One region of the Idiomarina sp. H2 genome, then DNA from elsewhere that is predicted to be linked to it. Evidence: riboswitches for the same ligand, from Rfam matches in the RefSeq annotation. Region 1 holds a riboswitch; the other holds the start of a gene.
What was found. A riboswitch is a leader RNA that binds a small molecule or an ion and turns the genes downstream of it on or off. The one in region 1 is predicted to bind thiamine pyrophosphate.
Positions count from the first base shown of each region.

Region 2: another riboswitch for thiamine pyrophosphate. It lies ahead of thiC (phosphomethylpyrimidine synthase ThiC); the one in region 1 lies ahead of DET62_RS07085 (TonB-dependent receptor).

Region 1 is NZ_SNZY01000004.1:225,356-232,037, reverse strand. Features, by position in the region: gene DET62_RS07100 (phosphotransferase) at 1-742, opposite strand, end outside; gene pnuC (nicotinamide riboside transporter PnuC) at 739-1,365, opposite strand; gene DET62_RS07090 (YkoF family thiamine/hydroxymethylpyrimidine-binding protein) at 1,358-1,615, opposite strand; gene DET62_RS07085 (TonB-dependent receptor) at 1,627-3,756, opposite strand; TPP riboswitch at 3,806-3,904, opposite strand; gene fre (NAD(P)H-flavin reductase) at 3,955-4,656, opposite strand; gene ubiD (4-hydroxy-3-polyprenylbenzoate decarboxylase) at 4,657-6,129, opposite strand; gene rho (transcription termination factor Rho) at 6,137-6,682, opposite strand, start outside.
Region 2 is NZ_SNZY01000009.1:37,313-43,994, reverse strand. Features, by position in the region: gene DET62_RS11960 (cytochrome c) at 79-471, shown strand; gene DET62_RS11955 (multicopper oxidase domain-containing protein) at 505-1,662, shown strand; gene DET62_RS11950 (formylglycine-generating enzyme family protein) at 1,673-2,425, shown strand; gene DET62_RS11945 (SCO family protein) at 2,418-3,062, shown strand; TPP riboswitch at 3,103-3,221, shown strand; gene thiC (phosphomethylpyrimidine synthase ThiC) at 3,305-5,011, shown strand; gene thiE (thiamine phosphate synthase) at 5,008-6,525, shown strand; gene DET62_RS11930 (HesA/MoeB/ThiF family protein) at 6,515-6,682, shown strand, end outside.

The DNA.
Region 1 (6,682 bases):
AAGAAAGGTGTCGAAATAGATGCTGCCATACTTTATTCAACCATTCCACAAACTCAAACCATTGCGCTAAACGCTGCCGATCAATTTGATAATGGGCTATTTTTTCGTACTCTGTTATTAAGCGAACCGAGGCTTGGTCACTGAGTTCATTCACGACAATTGCACTGGCAATATCAAACAAGGGGTGGCCAATACCCGCGTACTCCCAGTCAATAATCCGGATAGGATCGGCCATTAAAATATGATTCATAGATAAATCGTTGTGGCATAACACCGGATAACTGAGCCAGTCCTCTAACAAGGGTTGCATGGGTACCAATTTCTGGCTCATTTGAGCAGCAACCGCCGAATTGACCGAACGCAACTGCTGCAAATAATGCTCGACCCGCTCAGACATAGACCAGGCCGGAATATCAACTCGTGTATTGTGGATTTTCGACAGCGTTTCAGCCAGTACAGTGGCTTTAATCAAAGGCGACAGCGTAACTTGCTGTAAAGACGGAGCCTGGTAGTAAGGCTGTAAAAACCAGCCTTGCTTAGCATCGTAAGCTAAAACTTCGGGGGCAAGAGCCTGTTGCGCCAGCTCTTTTTGTATAGATACTTCCAGCTCACGGTCAACCGCGAATACCTGTTCATAGCGCCAGCGTTTTAACACATAATCTTCTGTATCTGTTCGCAGTCGCAACGTCTGATTAGACTGCCCGGAAGCAAGCAGTTGTATTTCGCAGGGCCGGCCAATCACCCGGCTTCACTCGCAGATTTCAGCGAAATGTCATGGCGCCAGCGCCACATGGCATAAATCACCAGTATCAGATAAACCACGAACAACAAGGCGGTGGCGACAAAGCCTTTGCTGGCGTACAAATAAACGTAAACACTGTCGATAACCAGCCAGTACCACCAGGTTTCATACGCTTTTTTGGTAACCAGCCAGGTGGCCAGCAAACTGAATATTGTGGTGTAAGTATCGAGCCATACTGCGTCTGCGTCGGTATAAACCGAGAGTAAATAAGCAATGCCGGCAGCCAGAGGAACCAACCACGCCCATTGCAGCAGATGCCAACGAAACGGGTATTTCGCGCCATCAGGACTCTCCTTTGCTGCGCTTTGCTGACGCTGCCATTGCCACCAACCATAGCCTGCCAACGCAATGTAGATTGTTTGCAGCAAAGACTCCATATACAACTTACCTTGCCAGAACAAGACAGCGTATATAGTACAGCTGACCGCCGCCGCAGCCCAGCACCACTGGCGCTGATGTGCCGCCAGCACTAAATACCCCAAAGCCATGACTAAAGCCGTCAGCTCCCAGGGGGAACTGACCATCAACTGCTCAAGCCAGGATTCAAGCAAAGACTCAGGCATTATCCGGCCTTAAGTCTTTGTTAATAAACTTACAAACCAGAACATTCGAAGGCACATTCTGGAAAAGCATCTCCATTTCTTCACCCATAATGCGCATAACGTCCTGCATTTCACCAAATACTTGCGTACTCATGGTGTTGGTCAGAACCGTTAGTTCTGAATGCTGATTTAAACGCTCAATAAAATCTTTAATGGTATCCAGGTAATTTTCAGCCAGTGGATACAGCGACATTTCTACTGAAACTTGCATATTAAGCTCCCTTAAAACGATTTTCTGACAGTGATACCAAAGCGACGCGGTTCACCGTATTGGACGTAAGTTTCCGGCACATACTCCTTACGAGGGTCATTACGAAAGTAAAAACCGCGAGTTTCGTAGTCTTCATCCGTTAAATTACGACCCCATAAGCTAAAGTGCCAATCCTGATAATGATAGTTTAGCGCAAGGTGCAACACTGCCATGCTGTCCGCTTTTTGGTTATGAGAGTCAGAGAAGTAGAACTCGTCTTTCGCGTCGGCCTGAATCACCCACTGGAAGTTCTCGCCTAACCAACCTTCAAAGCCAATATTCAACTGGTAATTAGGCGCTTGCGCTTGCTCCCGCCCGGTCATATCGGTGCCGTCTTCGGTGACAAAACCTTCAATTTCGGTTTTTAACCAGCTGGCCGAAGCGAAAACCGCCAACCAATCCGTAAACTGGTTGCGAATTTCCGCTTCCAGACCGTAACCTGTGCCTTCAGCGGCGTTCTCAATGTAACCCACAAATGACTGGTCTCGGTTTACCCAGCCCTTGAGCTGCACATCGTCACGCCAATGGTAAAATGCGCTGACTCTTGAGGTTAAACGCCCATCGGCACTGCTGCCTTTTACGCCAAACTCGGTACTCCAGAGCGTTTCCGGAGCAAAGGTTGAGCGGTCTAACAAGTAGTTTTCTAATTCTTCCAGACCCTGATCTTCAGCTTTTCCTAAAGCTTCACCATTAACGCCACCGGCTTTGTATCCGCGCGCCAGAGTCGCGTACAGGTAACTGTCGTCAGACGCCTGATAGCGGACACTGAAATTACCACCCACCATGGTGTCTTCAGGTTCAGCGGTAATATCGCGACTGTCGAGGTAGTCATTGTCGTAACGTTCTACCCGCAAGCCAGTTATAGTACTAACCCGGTCACTCCAATGCTGAGTTAGCTCACCATAAATAGCAACGTGATTGCTATCATAGTCGCTGTTGAAAATGCTTGGCTGGCCTAAGTCCCAGTTAAAATAGTCACGTGTCAGCTGAACCGATTTGTCGTAATAGTACAAACCTAAAACCCATTCGCTATCAATACCAAACAGGCTTTCGGGCTCGTCGGATACCCAGCGAACTTCGGCGGTTTTGTCGTCACGGTCGCGGAAGTACGCGTCAAAAGCTGAGTATTCCCAGCCCGGAGCGATACCTTCATAGGTCCAGTCTTCGTCGTAAGCGTAGCCGGTGTCTGCATCCAGGTAGTTAACAGACATTTCCAGACGGCTGTTGTCAAAACCCAGGTAACTGAGCTGCAAGCGCAATGCCTGACTTTCTAAGCGGTCAAAACCCGGTTCATCGGACAAAGTTTCGCGGGTGTTGTCGAGACTAAACGCATCGTAGCCATTGTCGACATCGTTATAATGCAGAACCGTTTGCAGCAGCCAGTCTTTACTGAGCTCTGTATCCAGCTTGAAGCGCGCAGTGAGTTCGTCGCGCTGTTCCGTGTCATCACGCTCAAGATAGGTATTTTCAATGTAACCGTCTTGCTGAAACTGGCTGACCGAGAAGCGGGCATTACCGTGCGCTCCAAGGTTTCCGCCCATAGCAAGGCCGCCCATGGCTTCGGAATAGTTGCCTGCTGATAGCTGAAACTGGCCGTTAAAGTCGCTGCTCGGTGCGGTGCTGTCCAGCAACAATAAACCGGCCATAGCGTTCACGCCAAAACGTCCGCTTTGCGGACCGCGAAACACTTCCACGTGATCAATATCGAAAAGCGATGCGGCACTGCCTAATCCGCTGTAATCAATACCATCAATTATCAAACCGACCGAGGGCGTTACAGGATCAACAAACTGAGAGCGCTCGCCAATACCACGAATTTGAATAAACCGAGCCGTGGAAGTACCTCCCGAGAAATTCACGTTGGCCAAACTGTTCAGAGTGTCTTGTAAATGCTGTGAGTGACGCTGTTGCATCGCATCTTTATCAATAATAGAAACGCTGCTGGTGGTTTCATTTAAGGTGCGGCGGTGAAAGTCACCACTCACTTCAATAATTTCAATGTCTTTTGTATCTTGTGTGTCCTCTGCTGCAAAGGCAAAAGCGGGAACACTGGATAACGCAGCGGCAATGCTGGCTGCTAAGTATGAATTGATTATTTTCATGGATCATTTCCTCAAAACAAAGTCAGAAACGATCCGGTAAGGCTGTATTAGACGGGTTTTCTACCATCCCTACGCCAGTATTAACCGGATCAGGTTTTAAGGGTTCGCTAATGCATCTCAGCCGTTGCCGGCACCCCTTGGTAAAGCGGCGTCAGTATAACGCAGCTTGTTAGTTAAACAAATTTACTTTCAGTGCAATTAAATAAAGGACAGAGCGTCGCCGTAAAGGTTTTCTAACGGTACGTCTTTAGCGACAAAGTCGTCGCGAATAACGCGTATCATTTCAAAACGGCCAGCCATGTAAATTTCACACTCAGGCAGACTTTGCTCACGGGCCATAACCGCGTGGTGCACTAAACCAATAGAATAAGCCCAGTTGTTATCCGCGTCTTCGACCACCGGGTGATAATCAAAGTGCTCGTACTGGCTTGCTAAGCGTTCCAGTTCGTCATGCAAATACAGGTCGCTTAAGCTTTTTGCACCCCAGTAAAGTGTCAGAGGCCGCTCTGGCGACACACGTAAATGTTGCTGCAAAATAGAATAGGTATACGAGAAACCGGTGCCACCAGCAATTAACACTGCCGGCTTAGTGTTTTCCTGACGGTAAAACGCAATACCGTCCGGCGCATCAATTTCTAGTTCCCCATCGTCACGCACTTTATCCAACACTTCCATGGCATAGCTGTTGTCCGGCGTAGCACCAACATGAAGTAACCACTCACTTTTATTGGACGGGCACGACGCAATACTGAAAGGCCGCTTATCGCGTTCGCCCATCACCACCATAAGGTACTGGCCTGCTTTAAACTCAACCGCCTGCGGCAATTGTAAACGCACTTCCCACACAGCATCCGCCAACTGGCGCGAAATTTTAGCTTTACAGGTCATTTGTTGACTCATTCACGACTCCATAATATTCAGTTCGTCCCACAGCTCGTCAACACGCTGTTTTACCTCATCGCTCATGACGATTGGTTCGCCCCACTCACGGTCGGTTTCACCCGGCCATTTATTGGTGGCGTCCATTCCCATCTTTGAGCCCAGTCCGGAAACCGGTGAAGCAAAATCAAGGTAATCTATTGGCGTATTTTCGACCAGGGTCGTATCACGTGCCGGATCCATCCGGGTTGTCATAGCCCAGATAACATCTTTCCAGTCACGCGCATTTACGTCGTCGTCACACACAATCACGAACTTGGTGTACATAAACTGACGCAAGAAAGACCAGACACCCATCATCACACGCTTCGCGTGACCCGGGTACTGCTTCTTCATAGTGACTACGGCCAAACGGTACGAACAGCCTTCCGGTGGCAAATAAAAATCGACAATTTCTGGGAATTGTTTTTGCAGCAACGGAATAAAAACTTCATTTAAAGCAACGCCCAGCACCGCAGGTTCGTCCGGTGGACGTCCGGTATAGGTGCTGTGGTAAATAGGATCTTTGCGGTGGGTCACATGAGTCACGGTAAACACCGGAAACTCATCCACTTCGTTATAGTAGCCGGTATGGTCGCCATAAGGCCCTTCTGCCGCCATTTCACCCGGCTCTATGTAACCTTCCAGAATGATTTCAGCGTGCGCAGGTACTTGTAAGTCGTTACTGAGACACTGCGTTACTTCGGTTTTGCTGTCGCGCAACAAACCGGCAAAGGCGTATTCCGACAAGCTATCAGGCACAGGGGTTACCGCACCCAAAATAGTCGCAGGGTCTGCGCCCAAAGCAACTGACACCGGGAACCTTTCGCCCGGATGCTGCTGGCACCATTCCTGGAAATCCAACGCGCCGCCGCGATGCGACAACCAGCGCATAATAAGCTTATTCGGACCCAAGAGTTGCTGGCGATAAATGCCTAAGTTCTGACGTTCTTTATGCGGACCTCGAGTTACCGTAAGACCCCAGGTCACCAAAGGCGCAACGTCGCCCGGCCAGCAGTGCTGAATAGGCAGCTTGGTTAAGTCAACGTCGTCGCCGCTCATAACCACTTGCTGGCACGGTGCCTTTTTAATGCTTTTTGGCGACATACTCAGCACTTTTTTGTACTTAGGCAGTAAATTCAACGCGTCGCGAAAGCCTTTAGGAGGCTCAGGCTCTTTTAAAAAGGCCAGCAATTTGCCCACATCCCGTAAAGCGGTTACTGACTCCTGACCCATGCCTAAAGCCACGCGGTCGGGTGTGCCAAACAAATTAGCCAATACAGGCATATCATGGCCTTTCACGTTTTCAAACAATAAGGCCGGGCCTTGTGCTTTTAACGTACGGTCTGATATTTCGGTAATTTCGAGGTAGGGATCGATCTCTTGTTGGATGCGCTTAAGTTCACCGCGCTCCTCGAGGAGCGCGATAAAGTCACGCAGATCTTGATATTTCATACGCCACTTAACTGTTGCGTTGACGTTTCATCGATTCGAAGAATTCGTCATTGGTTTTGGTCATCTGCAGACGGTCAATCAGGAATTCCATGGCCTCAACTTCGCCCATTGGATGCATGATTTTGCGCAGGATCCACATTTTTTGCAGCTCGTCCGGCGTAGTCAGCAACTCTTCGCGACGCGTACCTGAACGGTTGAAGTCGATGGCAGGGAACACACGGCGTTCAGCCAACTTACGGTTCAGATGCAGCTCCATGTTACCGGTACCTTTAAACTCTTCGTAGATGACTTCATCCATTTTCGAGCCGGTATCAATAAGCGCGGTTGCAATAATGGTTAAACTACCGCCTTCTTCTACATTACGCGCAGCTCCAAAGAAACGCTTAGGTTTGTGCAATGCGTTAGCATCCACACCACCGGTTAACACTTTACCGGAGCTTGGAATAACGGTGTTATAAGCACGGGCAAGGCGAGTAATTGAGTCCAGCAAAATCACTACGTCTTTTTTGTGCTCAACCAGGCGCTTGGCTTTTTCAATAACCATTTCGGCCAC
Region 2 (6,682 bases), on a different contig from region 1:
TACCCCTTCATTTCACTCGCAAAAGCTCATTAAAGCAGTATTCTAAAGGCATCTTAAGTCAATTACGAAGGTGTCGTTATGAGCATTCAGTCTCTTTGCAAAATTTCAGTCATTGCCGTTTCATTAGCTGGCTTGTTTATGAGCCAGTCAGCCAACGCAGGCGAAGGCGAAAACGTTTACAAAAAATATTGTCAGGCATGTCATCAACCAAATGGCAAAGGCATGCAGGGCGTATTTCCTCCGCTGGCAGGAAATACAAATATCAAAGATAACCCCGACTACATAGCTAAGACAATTATCAATGGTAAGTCCGGCGCGCTAACCGTTAACGGAACAAATTACAACGGAGCTATGCCGCCCATGGGTTATCTGAAAGACGCCGATATAGCGACCTTAGCTAACTACATCAATACCGATCTTGCAGGCGGCAGTGAGACTATCACAGCCGAAGCCGTTGCCAGTTTGCGTTAAACCTATTTGTTATCAGTTAAAGGAAAAATCATTATGAAAACTCTAAGCTTATCAATTATCAGTGCCTCTCTTCTGGCTGCTATGGCGTCAGCGTCAGCTCCGGTTAATGCGGAAGAGCTCAGCCTTAAGCACGACAGCGAATATGTCATTGATGGTAAAATCTTTGGATTACCAGAAGCTAAAGTCTACCGCGAAGACTACAACGGCCCAGCGGTTGTTGGCGACTATCTGACTCAGGTTCCAAACATAGCGAAACTTGACTACGAAGGTAACAAAACTCATGACATACGCATGGATGTTTTCTCTCAGAAAATAGAAGTAGCACCGGGAGTAACCTATTCGGCCTGGACATTCGGTGGCTCAGTACCCGGCCCGGTATTGCACGTACGTGAAGGTGACCGTGTTATCTTCAAAATGAAAAACCGCTCTGACGAAGAAGTGACTATTACTAAGCCAGTTAAAAATGGTGCTCCGTTCATTCAGCAACTGCAGGCCAACGGTTATCAGAATAACCAGCCAGTCGTTAACCCAATGCCCCACTCTATGGACTTTCATAGTGGCACAGTAGCAGCGGAAGACAAATGGCGCACAATATCTCCTGGTGAAACTATTGAGTTCGAATGGATAGCCAACTACGCGGGTACTTATATGTATCACTGTGGTACTTCCAGCGTACTCATGCACACAGCTATGGGCCAATACGGCGCCGTTGTGGTATCTCCTAAAGATGGCTACCCAACTGACAAAGACGTTGATAAAGAATTCGTTCTGGTTCAGTCAGAGCACTATCTGGAAGAAGCATCTGAAGGTAACTACATCTATAACCACGGTGCAGCTTTAGACCGCCAGCCAAGTCATGTGACCTTTAACGGACATGTTGCAGCACTTAGCGACAACCCTTTACGAGCGAACGAAGGTGACCGTGTGCGCTTACATGTTTTAAACGCAGGTCCTTCAGGCACTTCCAGCTTCCACGTAATTGGTGCGATTTTCGACCGTGTCTGGTACGAAGGTGATCCGCGTAACGAATGGTATGGCATGCAAACCGTGCTGCTGGGTGCCAGTAACAGCGCAACCATTGAATTTATTGTTCCGGAAGAAGGCATCTATAAGTTGGTCGATCACGAATTTGCTGATGCAGAGCGTGGCGCAGCTGGTGCATTAATTGCCGGTCCGCGTAAAGAGAAATAAGGGGAAACTTATGGTTAAGTGGCTTGGAGTTGCAGGTGTTTTATTGTCACCCTTAGTGCTCGCTGATCCAGTTCTGATCAATGGGGGTACTTTCGAACCTCCGGTCTTACTGGACAAAGAGCGCCTCAGTATAGAAATGGAAAGTTTCATGCTGGACGCAACCCCTGTCACTAACCAAGAGTTTCTGGAATTTGTCATTGAACAACCTCAGTGGCAGCGAGACAACATCGCTGCCCTATTCCATGATGGAAATTACCTGAAGCATTGGGATGATAATACTGAATTTGCTAAAGGCAAAGACAACGAACCAGTCACTTATGTGTCTTGGTTTGCCGCACGCGAATACTGCTCCGCACAAGGTGGCCGTTTGCCTGGTCTTAACGAGTGGGAGTATGCGTCGGTCAAATATCGGCAACAGCAGAACATCAGCGACGATGATTATGCCCGTAACCTGTTTGCCTGGTACAGCCAGCCACACAGTGCGAAACAACAAACCGTCGACCCAAATGCTGACCAATTGATGCACATGCACGACCGTGTCAACGAATGGGTAGACGACTATCAATTATTATTAACCAACGGCGATGACGTCGATTTGCTCTCCGGCTCATGTGGCGACGGAGCGCGCTTTATGTCGAGTTTTAGTAACGCCAATTACGCCACATTTTTCCGTTATCAGTCACGCAGTGATTACGCCCCGCAAAGTGCGACCAGCACTATGGGTTTTCGTTGCGCATACGACCTGGAGAACGACCATGAATAAATTGCTAAAATTGACCGCCCTGGCTTCTTTGATCTTTGCTGTCCAGTCTTTTGCGCAGGATCACTCGCATCACAATATGCACAAGAATCAGACAGCTAACGACCACAGCAATCATACGGCAATGAACGCAGCAGAGGTCTCTCACTCCGAGTCGGTATACCAGATAGATGCTACCTGGAACACGCATAAGAATAGCCAACTCAAGCTTTCAGAACTTGAAGGTCATCCCGTTATTCTTTCCATGATTTATGGCAGTTGCACCACCGCCTGCCCAGTGTTGGTTCATGACGTAAAACGCTTATACAGCAAGCTGGACGAAGACACTAAACAGCAAGTTAAGCTCGTTATGGTGAGTTTTGACACCGATCGCGATACACCCGAGGCACTCGCTGACTATGTTAAGCAGTATCAACTTAACAACGACAACTGGCTGTTTCTGAACGGTTCGGAGCAGGATATCAGAACCTTAGCTACAGTACTTGGCGTGAGGTATCGACAGCGTCCGGACGGTGATTTTGATCACAGCAATTTGATCACTATTCTCGATAAACAAGGGCTTATTGTTGAACGCATAGAAGGCCTAAGCCAGCCAATGGAGAAGCCAGCTAACGTTGTCGCTAAACTGGTTAACGATTAACAGCGGTTGCATTCGCTCTAAGATTTTGTTCCACTAAAAAGGAATCTTGTCGGAGTGCCGGTAGCTTTCTTAATGAAGTTACCGGCTGAGACCGCAATTGCGGGATCCGTTGAACCTGATCAGGCTAATACCTGCGAAGGGAACAAGAGAGCATCAGCATGACACGACCGTCGTTTCTGTGCTGGTGTTCCTTTCAACACTCCTGACAAGCATCTCTAACATCAACAAAATGAGAGAATGCTATGTCAACTGCACCATCGAATAATCGTTTAAACCGCCAACAGGCTGAATCTTTTTTATCATCGCTATCCGGGCATTATTACCCTAATTCCAGCCGTGAATTTCTTTCAGGCAGCAACAAAGACATCCAGGTTCCCTTTCGCCGCATTCACCTTAGCGAAACTTTGCACCAACCCACGCCGGGCGTAAAGCTACCACCAAACGAACCGGTAGATGTCTATGATACCTCCAGCGTTTACGGCGACCCGGAAGCTGCAATTGACGTAAAAGTGGGTTTGAAAAAGGTTCGTGAGAACTGGATTCAGGATCGCCATAGCGAGAACCAGCAATACAATCACGGCATTACGCAGTTAGCTTACGCAAGGCGCGGCGTGATAACCCCTGAGATGGAGTTCATTGCACTGCGCGAGAATATGGGGCGGGAGCACCTTGAAAACCCCATAACGCCGGAATTTGTGCGCGACGAAGTCGCCAGTGGACGCGCGATTATTCCCGTTAATACCCACCACCCCGAATCAGAACCAATGATTATTGGCCGCAACTTTTTGGTTAAAGTGAATGCCAACATTGGTAACTCATCGGTTAGTTCGTCTATTGAAGAAGAAGTCGAAAAGCTGGTATGGGCGACTCGCTGGGGCGCTGATACCGTAATGGACTTATCTACCGGCCGTAATATTCACCAAACCCGGGAATGGATCTTACGCAACAGTCCAGTGCCTATTGGTACTGTGCCTATTTATCAGGCTTTAGAACGGGTCAATGGCGTTGCTGAGGATCTGAGCTGGCCAGTATTTAAAGACGTACTGCTGGAACAGGCTGAGCAAGGTGTGGACTATTTTACGATTCACGCCGGCGTACTGCACGACTTCATTAAACTGACTGCAAAGCGAGTTACCGGCATAGTCTCCCGTGGCGGTTCGATAATGGCGAAATGGTGCATGGCGCACCAGCAAGAAAGCTTTCTTTATCAACACTTCCGGGACATCTGCAAAATTTGTGCGAAATATGATGTGTCGCTGTCTTTAGGGGACGGCTTGCGCCCCGGCTCCATTGCCGACGCCAACGATGAAGCTCAGTTCGCAGAACTTCGGGTACTAGGCGAGCTGACTCAAATTGCCTGGGAGTACGATGTACAGGTGATGATAGAAGGCCCCGGCCATGTGCCCATGCATAAAATTCAGGAAAATATGGATGAGCAGTTAAAGCACTGTCACGGCGCGCCGTTCTACACCTTAGGGCCGCTAACCACCGATATCGCACCCGGTTACGACCACATTACCTCAGGTATTGGTGCTGCCATGATTGGCGCGTTTGGCTGCGCCATGCTCTGCTATGTTACCCCGAAGGAACACTTAGGCTTGCCTAACAAGGAAGATGTAAAACAGGGGATGATCGCTTACAAAATAGCGGCTCATGCCGCCGATTTAGCCAAAGGACACCCAGGCGCTCAGGCGAGGGATGACGCTATGTCAAAAGCCCGCTTCGAATTCCGCTGGGAGGATCAATTTAACCTGGCGTTGGACCCGGTTACAGCTCGCAGCTATCACGATGAAACACTGCCTCAGGATTCGAACAAAACCGCGCAGTTTTGCTCCATGTGCGGTCCTAAGTTCTGCTCCATGAAAATTTCTCACGAGGTACGTCAGTATAATCCTGACACCCGCATTGATGTAAAAGTGAAAGATGCGGCGACCGAAGGAGCAGAATGATGTCGGTACCTGTCGTATGGACCCTCGCAGGTTCTGACAGCGGCGGTGGCGCAGGCATTCAGGCGGACTTGCACACGTTCCGTAGTCTGAACGTGCATGGCTGCAGTGTCATAAGCACAATTACCGCCCAAAACTCTGTTGCAACCACCGGGTTATTCCCGTTAGCTGCTGACGCCGTTCGTCAGCAGTTGGAATGCCTGCAACAGGACATGCCGCCTGCTGCGATAAAAATTGGGTTGCTTAGTAATGTGCAACAGCTTCAGTGTGTGGCTAACTTTTTAAAGCAATGGTCTGATCCCCTTCCCCAGCCTTTCGTGGTCTGGGATCCGGTGGTTGTCAGCACTCAGCAGGATCGCCTGTCGGAGCTCAAGCCTCAACATTGCGCGGAGTTATTCCCGCTGGTTGATATTATGACACCGAATTTGGATGAACTCAGTTGGTTGAGCGGATTAGAGGTTACTGATGAGGACTCAATGTATCGCGCTGCAGAACAACTCTTTCAGGCCGGACTGTCCCGAATTCTGGTAACAGGCACCGATTTTGGTCGCGCCGATGAAATCTCTGACTATTACCTTAGCTCCGATGGACATACCCAGTACATTCAGCAGAAGTTGAGAACAAAACACAGCCACGGAACAGGCTGCACCTTGTCTTCAGCCATTGCCGCGGCGTTAGCACATGACTATCCACTTGAGGATGCCATAACAGTCGCTAATGCCTACGTGCATCAGGGCCTGATTGAGGCGAAAGGTATAGGCAGAGGACCAGGCCCTGTTGCTCATACACACTGGCCACAGCAAATTGACCATTTTCCAAAGATTAATACGCCGGAGTTGCCCTGTGTTGACCTCCAGTTTCCCAGTCTAGACCAGGAACCCGGATTGTATCCGGTAGTGGATTCTTACGAGTGGATAGAAAAGCTCTTAAAACTGGGCATTAAGACACTGCAACTGCGTATTAAAGATCCTGATGCTCCTCAGTTGGAAACCGCTATTAAAAAAAGCATTCAGCTGGCAGAGAAATATTCAGCGCAGTTGTTTATTAATGACCACTGGCAACTGGCTATTAAGCACAACGCTTATGGCGTGCATTTAGGTCAGGAAGACTTAACCGAGGCTAACCTTCACGCTATTCAGCAAGCAGGGTTGAGGTTGGGCATTTCCACTCACAGCTACACCGAGTTATTGATTGCTCAAGCGTACACGCCATCTTACATCGCGTTAGGTCATATTTTCCCAACTCAAACCAAGACTATGCCATCCAAGCCGCAGGGGTTGCAGCGGCTACGCCGCTATGTCGCGTTATTAGCGCCAACGAACATACCGACAGTCGCTATTGGGGGCATTTCTTTAGAGCGCGTAGCTCCCGTAACAGCTACTGGCGTAAACGGAATAGCGGTTGTTAGCGCGATTACTGCTGCCAGAAACGTAGAGCAGGCTGTTCATCAGCTACTAACGGAGATGGAAGCTGAACTCGAGGTTAAAGAAAAGAACGAGGTTGCTCATGCTGAGTAACGAACAACTTCTGCGTTACAGCAGCAATATACTGATGAAAGAAATTGGCGAAACCGGACAACAGCGTTTGCTCAAAAGTCATGTGCTGATTATTGGCTTGGGTGGTCTCGGTTGTCCTGCCAGCCAATATCTGGCGTCATCGGGCGTTGGGCAAATC